Regions from separate parts of the Micromonospora sp. NPDC049201 genome, predicted to be linked through region 1. Evidence: riboswitches for the same ligand, from Rfam matches in the RefSeq annotation. Region 1 holds a riboswitch; the other holds the start of a gene.
What was found. Region 1 has a riboswitch for thiamine pyrophosphate ahead of ACZ6O5_RS21330 (ECF transporter S component). Riboswitches for the same ligand answer to the same signal wherever they lie in the genome.

Region 1 (4,680 bases):
CCGTGACCACGCCGTGGCCGGCGTCGCGCAGCTCGGCGAGCAGGTCGATCAGTTCCCGCCAGGTGCGCCGGTCCTGGCCGAACGTGGGCTCGTCGCAGATCAGCAGGCGGGGCGCGGTGGCCAGGGCGGTCGCCACGCTCAGCCGCCGCGCCTCGCCACCGGAGAGGGTGTACGGGTTGGCGCCGGCCAGCCGGTCCAGTCGCAGCCGGTGCAGCAGCGCGTCCACGGTGGCGGTGACCGCCGCCTCGGACTGCCCGGTCCGGCGCGGGCCGAGCGCCAGTTCGTCGCGGACCGTACCGGTGACGAACTGGTGCTCCGGGTCCTGGAAGACCGAGCCGATCCGGCGGGCCAGCGCCGGCGCCCGCCAGCGGTGCGGGGGAGTGCGCGCGTCCCGCCCGGCCAGTTCCGTGGCCGCGGTGACCGTGCCGGTGCCGGGGCGCAGCAGGCCGCCGAGGAGCAGCGCCAGCGTGGACTTGCCGGCGCCGTTCGGGCCGAGGACGGCGAGCGCCTCGCCGGCGCGTACCCGAAGGTCGGTGGGGGCCAGCCGGGGCGGCAGGCCGAGCCGGTCGGCGGTGAGCAGCACGTCGCCGGCCGGCGCGGTGGCGTGTCGCGGCGGCACGGTGTGCCCGGGCACCCAGACCCCGGCGGCGGCCAGCGCCTCGCCGTGCGCGGCGAAGACCGCGCCGGGCGGCCCGTCGGCGCGCACGCCGCCACCCGGTTCCAGCACCACCACGCGGTCGACGAGCGGCAGCGCCTCGGCGACCCGGTGCTCCACCAGGATCAGCGTGGTGTCCGGGTCGAGCGCGTCCGCGACCGCCCGGCGGATCAGCGCGGCGCCGGCCGGGTCGAGGTTGGCGGTCGGCTCGTCGAGCAGCAGCAGTCCGGGACGCAGCGCGAGCGCCCCGGCGAGGGCCAGCCGCTGCTGCTCGCCGCCGCTGAGCGCGGCGGTCGGGCGGTCCCGGGGGTAGGGGAAGCCGACCCGGCGCAACGCCTCGTCGACCCGGGGCCAGATCTCCTCGGCCGGCACCCCGCGGTTCTCCAGCCCGAACGCGACGTCGTCGCCGGAGCGGGCCATCACGAGCTGGGTCTCCGGGTCCTGGAACACCACGCCGACGCGTTCGCGGGCCTTGCGCGGGTCCAGCCCGTCGATCTCGACGGCGCCCTCCTGCTCGCCGGAGTCCTCCGGCAGCAGCCCGGCCAGCGCCGCCAGCAGCGTGCTCTTGCCCGCACCGGAGGCCCCGAGCAGCAGCACCCGCTCCCCGCTCTCGACGCGCAGGTCAACCCCACGCACCGCCCAGCGCTTCCGCCCCCCGTGCCGCCACCCGAACCCCCGCAGAACCACCCCACTCACCGCGCCACCCCCTCCCCAGCCTCGTTGATCAAGGAGTTCGCGTCAGGGAAACCGCCCGCCGCCGACGCAAACTCCTTGATCAACGGCGGGAACCCGTCAGACCAGGGCGCGGTCGCGGCCGGCGGGGAAGCGGTCCAGGACGCCGGTGTTGGCCAGGGCGCGGGTGAGCAGGTGGGCGCCGAGGCCGGCGATCACGGTGGCGCTGACGATCGTGATGAGCGCGTACGGGATGCGGTAGGAGGTCAGCTCGTACGCCTTGTTCCAGTAGACGAAGTCGAAGATCGCCGCGCCCAGGCCGGTCAGCGCGCCGGCCAGGACCGCCACCGGCAGCTTGAACGAGCGGTAGCGGAAGGCGGCGAACGCCAACTCCGCGCCGATGCCCTGCATCAGGCCCTGGAGGATCACGATGCCCGCCCACTGGCTGCCCAGCAGCGCGGAGACGATCGCGGCCACCGTCTCGCAGTAGAGCGCGGCACCCGGCTTGCGGATGATCAGGCCGGCGAGCACCGCCGGGATCAGCCACACGCCGTAGAGCACCGCCTGCGCGGGCGGAAAGAACGCGAACGCCGCGTCGGTGGCGCTCCAGAGCAGGCCCCAGGCCCAGAAGACGACGCCGAAGGCGACGGCGATGACCGAGGCGACGACGATGTCGACGGTACGCCAGCGGTTGCTGTCGGTGTGGTTCACGGTGGCTCCCAGTTCGTGGTGAGGAACCAGGAGAAGACGCACGCCGCGCCCGGAATGCCGGACGTCGACGCGGCTGGAGGTCGACCGAACTCCCTGCGCTGGCATTACCCAGATCAGGTTCGAGGGTCTGCGGGCACCGGCCCGCACTCTCAGCGCTGTGCGCTCCCCTGTCGGATGTGAAGTTGTCTCGTCGCAGACGCTAGCACCGACGTCGGGGCCGGGCCCAGCAGGGCGACTGTCGGTAGGCTGGCGATCATGCGGGTCGAGGCGCGAAATCTGACGTTCGAGGTACGCACCGGCGGCCCCGAGGGCGGCGACCCCGTCCTGCTGCTGCACGGCTTTCCGCAGCACGCCGGCGAGTGGGACGCGGTGACGCCCGCGCTGCACGCCGCCGGGCTGCGCACGTACGCGCTCGACCAGCGCGGCTACTCGCCCGGCGCGCGGCCGGCGGCGGTCGAGGCGTACCGGATCCCGGAGATGGTGGCCGACGCGGCGGCCGTGCTGGACGCGCTCGGGGTGACCGCCGCGCACCTGGTCGGCCACGACTGGGGCGCGATCGTGGCCTGGGGCCTCGCGGCGGCGCACCCGGAGCGGGTGCGGACGCTGACCGCGGTGTCGGTGCCGCACCCGGCCGCGATGGGCCACGCGCTCGCCAACGATCCCCGGCAGAAGGCCAAGTCCGCCTACATGGCGCTGTTCCGGATGCCGGGCAAGGCGGAGAAGGTGCTGCTGGCGCTGCACGGCGCCGTGCTGCGCCGGATGCTGCGCGGCGTCGGCGACGCGGCCACCGTCGCCCGGTACGCCGACCCGATGCGGGAGCCGGGGGCGCTCACCGCGGCGCTGAACTGGTACCGCGCGATGAGCGGGTCGGACATGAAGGCGGTCGGCCCGGTGGCGGTGCCGACCACGTACGTCTGGAGCGACAGGGACGTGGCGGTCGGCCGGACCGCCGCCGAGGCGTGCGCGGGACACGTCACCGGCGACTACCGGTTCGTGACCCTGTCCGGCGTCAGCCACTGGATCCCCGACGAGGCCCCGGGCCCGCTGGTCGAGGCGGTCCTGGCCCGGGTCCGAGGGACGGAGGAGGCATGACGGTGAGCGCCGAGGCGTACCTGGCGACGGTGACGTCGACGATGCAGCGGGTGGCCACCGAGCAGCGGGGGAACGTGGCGGAGGCGGCCGATCTGATCGTGGCGGCGCTCCGTGCCGACGGGGTGGTGCACGCGTTCGGCACCGGGCACTCCGAGGCGCTCGCCATGGAGATCGCCGGCCGCGCCGGCGGGCTGGTGCCCACCAACCGCATCGCGCTGCGCGACCTGGTCCTGCACGGCGGCGAGCCGGCCGACGTGCTCGGCCCGAAGCTGGAACGCGAGCCGGCGGTGGCGCACCGGCTCTACGAGCTGGCCCCGGTCCGGCCGCCGGACGTGTTCGTGCTCGCCTCCAACTCGGGCGTGAACGGGGCGATGGTCGAGTTCGCGTCGATCGTGAAGCAGCGCGGGCACGGGCTGGTGGCGATCACGTCGGCGCGGCACTCGGCGCGGATGACCTCGCGGCACCCGTCCGGGCGGAAGTTGGCCGACTTCGCCGACGTGGTGCTGGACAACGGCGCCCCGTACGGCGACGCCACGCTGCCGTTGCCCGGCGGTGGCGCGGTCGGCGCGGTCTCGTCGATCACCGCCGCGCTGCTGGCCCAGCAGATCACCGTCGAGGTGGTGGCCCGGCTGGTGGCGGCGGGGGAGCGACCGCCGGTCTACCTGTCCGCCAACATCACCGGCGGCGACGAGTACAACGCCGAACTGGAAGCCCGGTACGCGGGGCGGATCCGCCGGGGATCGTGAGCCGGTTTCGCGAGCGCCCGAATCGGGCACAGGCGCTGCTGCCGGCGGGTGTTCACCCGCCGGCCGTGCCGTCTTCACCGGAGGTTCGCGAGTGTCCAAGGAATCCGAGAAGCAGCGCTGGCAGCGCAACTTCGCCGATCTGTTGCAGGAGCTGCGCGTCGCGCAGACCGGCGTGCAGATCCTCTTCGCCTTCTTGCTGACGCTGCCGTTCAGCAACGGGTTCACCCGGACCACCGAGTTCCAGCGTGACGTCTACATCGTGGCGTTGCTGGCCGCCGCCGCGTCCGCCGCGATGATCATCTCGCCGGTGGCGTTCCACCGGGCGCTGTTCCGGCAGGGCCGCAAGCCGGAGCTGGTCCGCTTCGCCCACCGGATGGCCACCGGCGGCCTGTTCTTCATGCTGATCGCGATGGTCAGCTCGGTGCTGCTGGTCAGCGACTTCGTGCTGGACCGGCCCATCGCGTTCCTGCTCAGCGCGCTCACCGGCATCTGGTTCCTGACGTTCTGGGCGATCCTGCCGTTCGCGCGGCGCAACTGGGGTGAGGACGACGTCGACGACGATGACGACGACCCGCAGACGCTGGCCGGCGACTGAGGGTCCGCCAAATCGGACGTGCACGCGACGCTACCCCTGGGTAACACCCGGGGGTAGCGTCGTTTTCGTCGAGCGCGTCGATCGCAGCCGGACCGACCATCCAGGAGGCAGCCGTGACCACGACACAGAACAACGCCGACGGGGTGGGACCGCTGCCCACCGAGGCCGGCCAGGTCTCCGAGAAGGAGGCCCGCCAGGTCGCCGAGGCG
Region 2 (4,680 bases), on a different contig from region 1:
CGTCTTCACCGCCTCCACCGCGGTCCGGCAGCCGGCCGTGTTCGGCAGCAGCCGTACCCCGCACCGCTCCAGCAGGTCGAGCAGCCCGCCCGCGCCACCCGGCGTGGTGTCGACCCGGCGCAGCGCCAGCGTCACCACCTCCGTGCCGGACGCCCGGACCGCCGCCTCCAGCACGTCCAGGCTGGCCACGCCGCCGGTGCCGAGCACCAGCCGGGAGCCGAGCGGCACGCCGCCGATCTCCAGGGACATCCCGGTCACCCGCCCTGCGCGGCGCTGAGCACCTCGACGCGGTCGCCGTCGCGCAGCACGCTCGCCGGCCAACCACCGCGCGGCACCACCTCGCCGTTGACCGCGACCGCGAGGCCGCGCTGCTGACCGGTGACCGCGCGGACCACCTCGGCGAGCGTGACGCCGTCGGGCAGCGTCCGCCCGGTGCCGTTGACGATCAGTTCCACAGGCGCTCCTTCGAAAACCGTGCCGGGCTGAAGGGGGCGAGCGCCGGATCCGGCTCGCCGTTGACGATCAGTTCGGTGACCAGGTCGGCGGTGACCGGGGTGAGCACGATGCCGTGCCGGTGGTGCCCGGTGGCGGCGAGCACGCCGGGTCGGCCGGGCAGCACCCCGATCACCGGCGCGTTGTCCGGCGTGCCCGGGCGCAGCCCGGCGGCGGCCTCCACCAGCGCGTACTCGGTCAGCTCGGGGACCAGCTCGGCGGCGGCGTGGAGCAGCCGAAGCACACCGCCGGCGGTCACCTCGACGTCCGCGCGTTCCTCCACGGTGGCACCGACCACCACCTCGCCGTCGGCCCGGGGCACCAGGTAGACCGGCTCGCCGTCGGCGTACCCCCGGATCACGTGCCGGAAGCCCGGCGGACCGCCGGCGGGCGCGCGGAGCCGCAGCACCTGGCCCTTCACCGGCCGGACCGGCAGCCCGGTCAGCGCCGCCGCGCCGCAGCCGGCCGCGACCACGGTGACCCGCGCGTCCACCTCGGACAGCGTGCCGACCCGCGCCGGCCGGAACGTCACGCCGGCCCGCTCCGCCGCGACCCGCAGCGCGGCGACCAGGCGACGCGGGTCGACCTGGTGGTCGCCGGGCGCGACCGCGCCGCCGCGCACCCGGGTGGCCAGCGCCGGCTCGCGGTCGCGCAGCGCCGACGGGCGCAGCGGCGTGATCGGCAACCCCAAACCCTGCTGGTACGACCACAGCCGCCCCGCCTCGGCCAGGTCGTCGGCGGTGAGCCCGACCACCAGCGTGCCCTCGGTGCGGTGGCCCAGGTCGACGCCGCTCGCCTCGGCCAGCTCGGCGGCGAACGCCGGCCACCGGGCCGCGGACTCGACAAGCAGCCCGGTCAGCTCCCGCTCGCCGAAGTACGCCTCGGCGACCGGGGCGAGCATGCCGGCGGCCACCCGCGACGCGCCCGACCCGGGCCGGTCGTCGTACACGCTCACCCGCAGCCCGCGCTGCGCGCACCGCCACGCGATCGCCAGCCCCACCGGCCCCGCCCCCACCACCCCCACCTCGGAAAGGACGGGCCCCCTGTTAACGCATTCGGTAGAGGAGGGGCCCCCGCTTAACACGTCAGCGCACCGAGCAGCTCGGCGGTGGCGTGCGCGGGGTCGGCCGCCTCGGACAGCGCGCCGACCACCGCCACCCCGTACGCCCCGGCCGCCCGCAACGCCGGCACCGCCGCGGCGGTCACCCCGCCGATGGCGATCACCGGCACGGTCACCGCCGCGGAGACCGCGCGTACCCCGTCCGGGCCGATCGGCGCGGGCAGCCCCGGCTTGGTGGTGGTGGCGTGGCAGGGGCCCACACCCAGGTAGCTCGCTCCGGCGGCGACCGCGGCCCGGGCGGCGCCCGGCTCCCGGGCGGTCGCGCCGAGCACCGCGTCGACGCCGAGCACCCGGCGGGCGGCGGCCACCGGCAGGTCGTCCGCCCCGACGTGGCCACCGGCCGCGCCCACCGCGAGCGCCACGTGCAACCGGTCGTTGACCAGGCAACACGTGCCGTACGGCCGGCACGCCTCGACCACCCGGCGGGCCAGCTCGTACGCCTCCCGGTCGGTGGCGTCGTCCGTCACGCGGACCTGTACGACGAGTTCGGCGCGGCCCACCGGCAGCGCGGCACGCAGCACGCCGAGCGGATTCCGCCCCGGTCGGGTGTCGGTGATGAGATGCAGTCGTCCCAGGGACGGCACGGCAACGCTCCTCCCTGCGCCGGCATTACCCGGATCAGGTTCAACGGTCGGGGGCTGTCAGCCCCCCTCTCAGCCCGGTCCACACCGGGCTCCCGTGGGTCACTTGCGGCTACCGTACGACGCCTCCCCGCCGTACGGAAGACCGGGTGAGTTTTTTCCCAGGACCGCGCCACCCGACGGACCGGGACGGCGGGTGACCGTCGAGTGACGACACGCTGCCAGGATGTCGACCCACGCCCGCGTCCCGCGTTGCCTGGCGGTCCTGCCGTTCCGGGGTAGTCGAGCCGTCAACGAAGGGCTGCGCACCCGGCCGATGCTGCGCGGGCCGACGTGGAGACAGCCATGACGTTCCCCTCACCGAGTGCCCACCCAACGGGTGGGCGGGACGTCAGAGGAGGGCGTCGAGGGCGTCCAGGTCCTCGTCGGTGGGCTGCCAGGTGCCCGCGTCGGCGTTGGCGCGTACCTGGTCCGGAGTGGTCGCGCCGGCGATCACCGAGGTCACCGCCGGCCGGGCGGCCAGCCCGCCGATGGCCACCTGGAGCATGCTGATCCCACGCTCGGCGGCGTACGCCTCGATGGCCTCGATGGTGTCCCAGCGCGCCGCCGCCAGCCGCTCGGCGTACCGGCCGCCGCCGGCCAGCCGGCTGCCCGTCGGGGGCGCCTCGCCCCGCTTGTACTTGCCGGTGAGCAGCCCGTTGGCGAGCGGGAAGAACGGCAGCATGCCGAGGCCGAACCGCTCGCAGGCCGGGATCACCTCGTCCTCCACCCCCCGCTCCAGCAGCGAGTAGTGGTTCTGCGCGGAGATGAACCGGGTACGCCCCGCCGACGACGCGGTCCAGTCGGCGTCGGCGATCTGCCAGCCGGCGAAGTTGGAGTTGCCGAGGTAACGCACCTTGCCGGCGGTCACCAGGTCGTCCAGCGCGGCGAGCGTCTCGTCGATCGGCGTGCCCGGGTCGGGCTCGTGCATCTGGTAGAGGTCGATGTGGTCGGTGCCGAGCCGGCGCAGCGACGCCTCGACCGCGCGGGCGATGTAGCGACGGGCGCCCCGGGCACCGTGGTCCGGCCCGTTCGCGCCGTGCATGTCCATGCCGAACTTGGTGGCGACCACCACGTCGTCGCGGCGCCCCTTGAGCGCCTGACCGAGCAGTTCCTCGGAGCCGCCCTGCGGTTCGCCGTAGATGTCGGCGGTGTCGAAGAAGGTGATCCCGGCGTCGAGCGCGGCGTCGACCACCGCCCGGGTGCCGTCGCTGTCGAGTTTGCGGCCGAAGTTGTTGCAGCCGATGCCGACCACGGACACCACGAGTCCGGAGTCGCCCAGCCGACGGTAGGTCATCTCACTCACGAGTCCCACCCTATGCCCGCCGCCGCCCGAGCACGGGACGAGCCCGACCGGCTGCCACCGGGCCGGGCCCGCCGGCCCGGGCGTCTCAGCCCAGCGCGTCGGCGACGAGCGCCCGGGCGGCACCGACCGTCGCCGCCAGCTCGACCGGGGTACGCCCCAGCGCGCCGAGCAGCGCCTGCGCCCGGGCGGTGAGGTCCGGTGGCGTGCCCGGCAGCCGCCCGGCCGAGGCGAGCATGCCCTTCTCGTTGACCAGCCATCGCCCGGCCCGGCCGTGCAGCGCCTGCGCGAGCACGCCGACCACCCGGAACAGGCACCCCGCCACGTACCCGGCGTCGCCGCCGGCCGCGCCCTTGGCCGCGCCGTCGAGCAGCAGGCCGGTCTCCCAGCCGCCGGCCACGAGTGCCGCGCCGAGCGCGGGCGGGTAGTGGACGGTCTCGGCCCGCAGCGCGGTCAGCTCGCCGGTCGGGTCGCCCAGCACCCGGCCGAGCGCGACCTCCCCGGCGTACGCGGGCGAGTAGAACCCGAGCGGGTGCCCGGCCTGCACCTCGACCGTGTAGCGGCCGGCACGGCAGTCCGCCCAGACCCGGTGCACCCGGTCCAGGTCCCGGTAGATCCAGTCCACCGCCACCCCGCCGACGCGCAGCCAGCCGCCGCCGTCGACCCAGGGGCCCCAGCCGCCGGGTGCGGTGAGGTCCACCGGGCTGTCGGCGACCGAGTCGGCGACCGCGCGCAGCCCGGCCACGTCCGGCGTACCCCGGTAGTAGAGGCCGACGTCCCAGTCGGAGTCGGGCCGGTGTTCGCCGCGGGCCCGGCTGCCGCCGAGCGCCACCGCGACCACGCCGTCGACCGCGCAGAGCCGGTCGACCAGCTCCTGGTCGATCATCCGACGTCCCAGACCGGCTCCGGCGTCTCCACCACGTCCCCGTCGCCGCGGAACAGCACGAACCGGTCGAAGGTCCGGGTGAACCACCTGTCGTGCGTCACCGCGACCACCGTGCCGTCGAACGCGGTCAGCCCAGCCTCCAGCGCCTCGGCGGAGGCCAGGTCGAGGTTGTCGGTCGGCTCGTCGAGCAGCAGCAGCGTGGCCCCGGACAGCTCCAGCAGCAGCACCAGGAAGCGGGCCTGCTGGCCGCCGGAGAGCG

Region 2: another riboswitch for thiamine pyrophosphate. It lies ahead of thiE (thiamine phosphate synthase); the one in region 1 lies ahead of ACZ6O5_RS21330 (ECF transporter S component).

What each region holds. Positions count from the first base shown of each region.
Region 1 is NZ_JBVJHM010000009.1:238,022-242,701, reverse strand. It holds gene ACZ6O5_RS21335 (ABC transporter ATP-binding protein) at 1-1,351, opposite strand, end outside; gene ACZ6O5_RS21330 (ECF transporter S component) at 1,448-2,038, opposite strand; TPP riboswitch at 2,111-2,217, opposite strand; gene ACZ6O5_RS21325 (alpha/beta fold hydrolase) at 2,294-3,130, shown strand; gene ACZ6O5_RS21320 (sugar isomerase domain-containing protein) at 3,127-3,876, shown strand; gene ACZ6O5_RS21315 (DUF6328 family protein) at 3,968-4,471, shown strand; gene ACZ6O5_RS21310 (acyl-CoA dehydrogenase family protein) at 4,585-4,680, shown strand, end outside.
Region 2 is NZ_JBVJHM010000002.1:158,029-162,708, forward strand. It holds gene ACZ6O5_RS04380 (thiazole synthase) at 1-249, opposite strand, end outside; gene thiS (sulfur carrier protein ThiS) at 255-455, opposite strand; gene thiO (glycine oxidase ThiO) at 446-1,576, opposite strand; gene thiE (thiamine phosphate synthase) at 1,570-2,196, opposite strand; TPP riboswitch at 2,191-2,302, opposite strand; gene ACZ6O5_RS04400 (aldo/keto reductase) at 2,585-3,547, opposite strand; gene ACZ6O5_RS04405 (nucleotidyltransferase family protein) at 3,624-4,421, opposite strand; gene ACZ6O5_RS04410 (ABC-F family ATP-binding cassette domain-containing protein) at 4,418-4,680, opposite strand, start outside.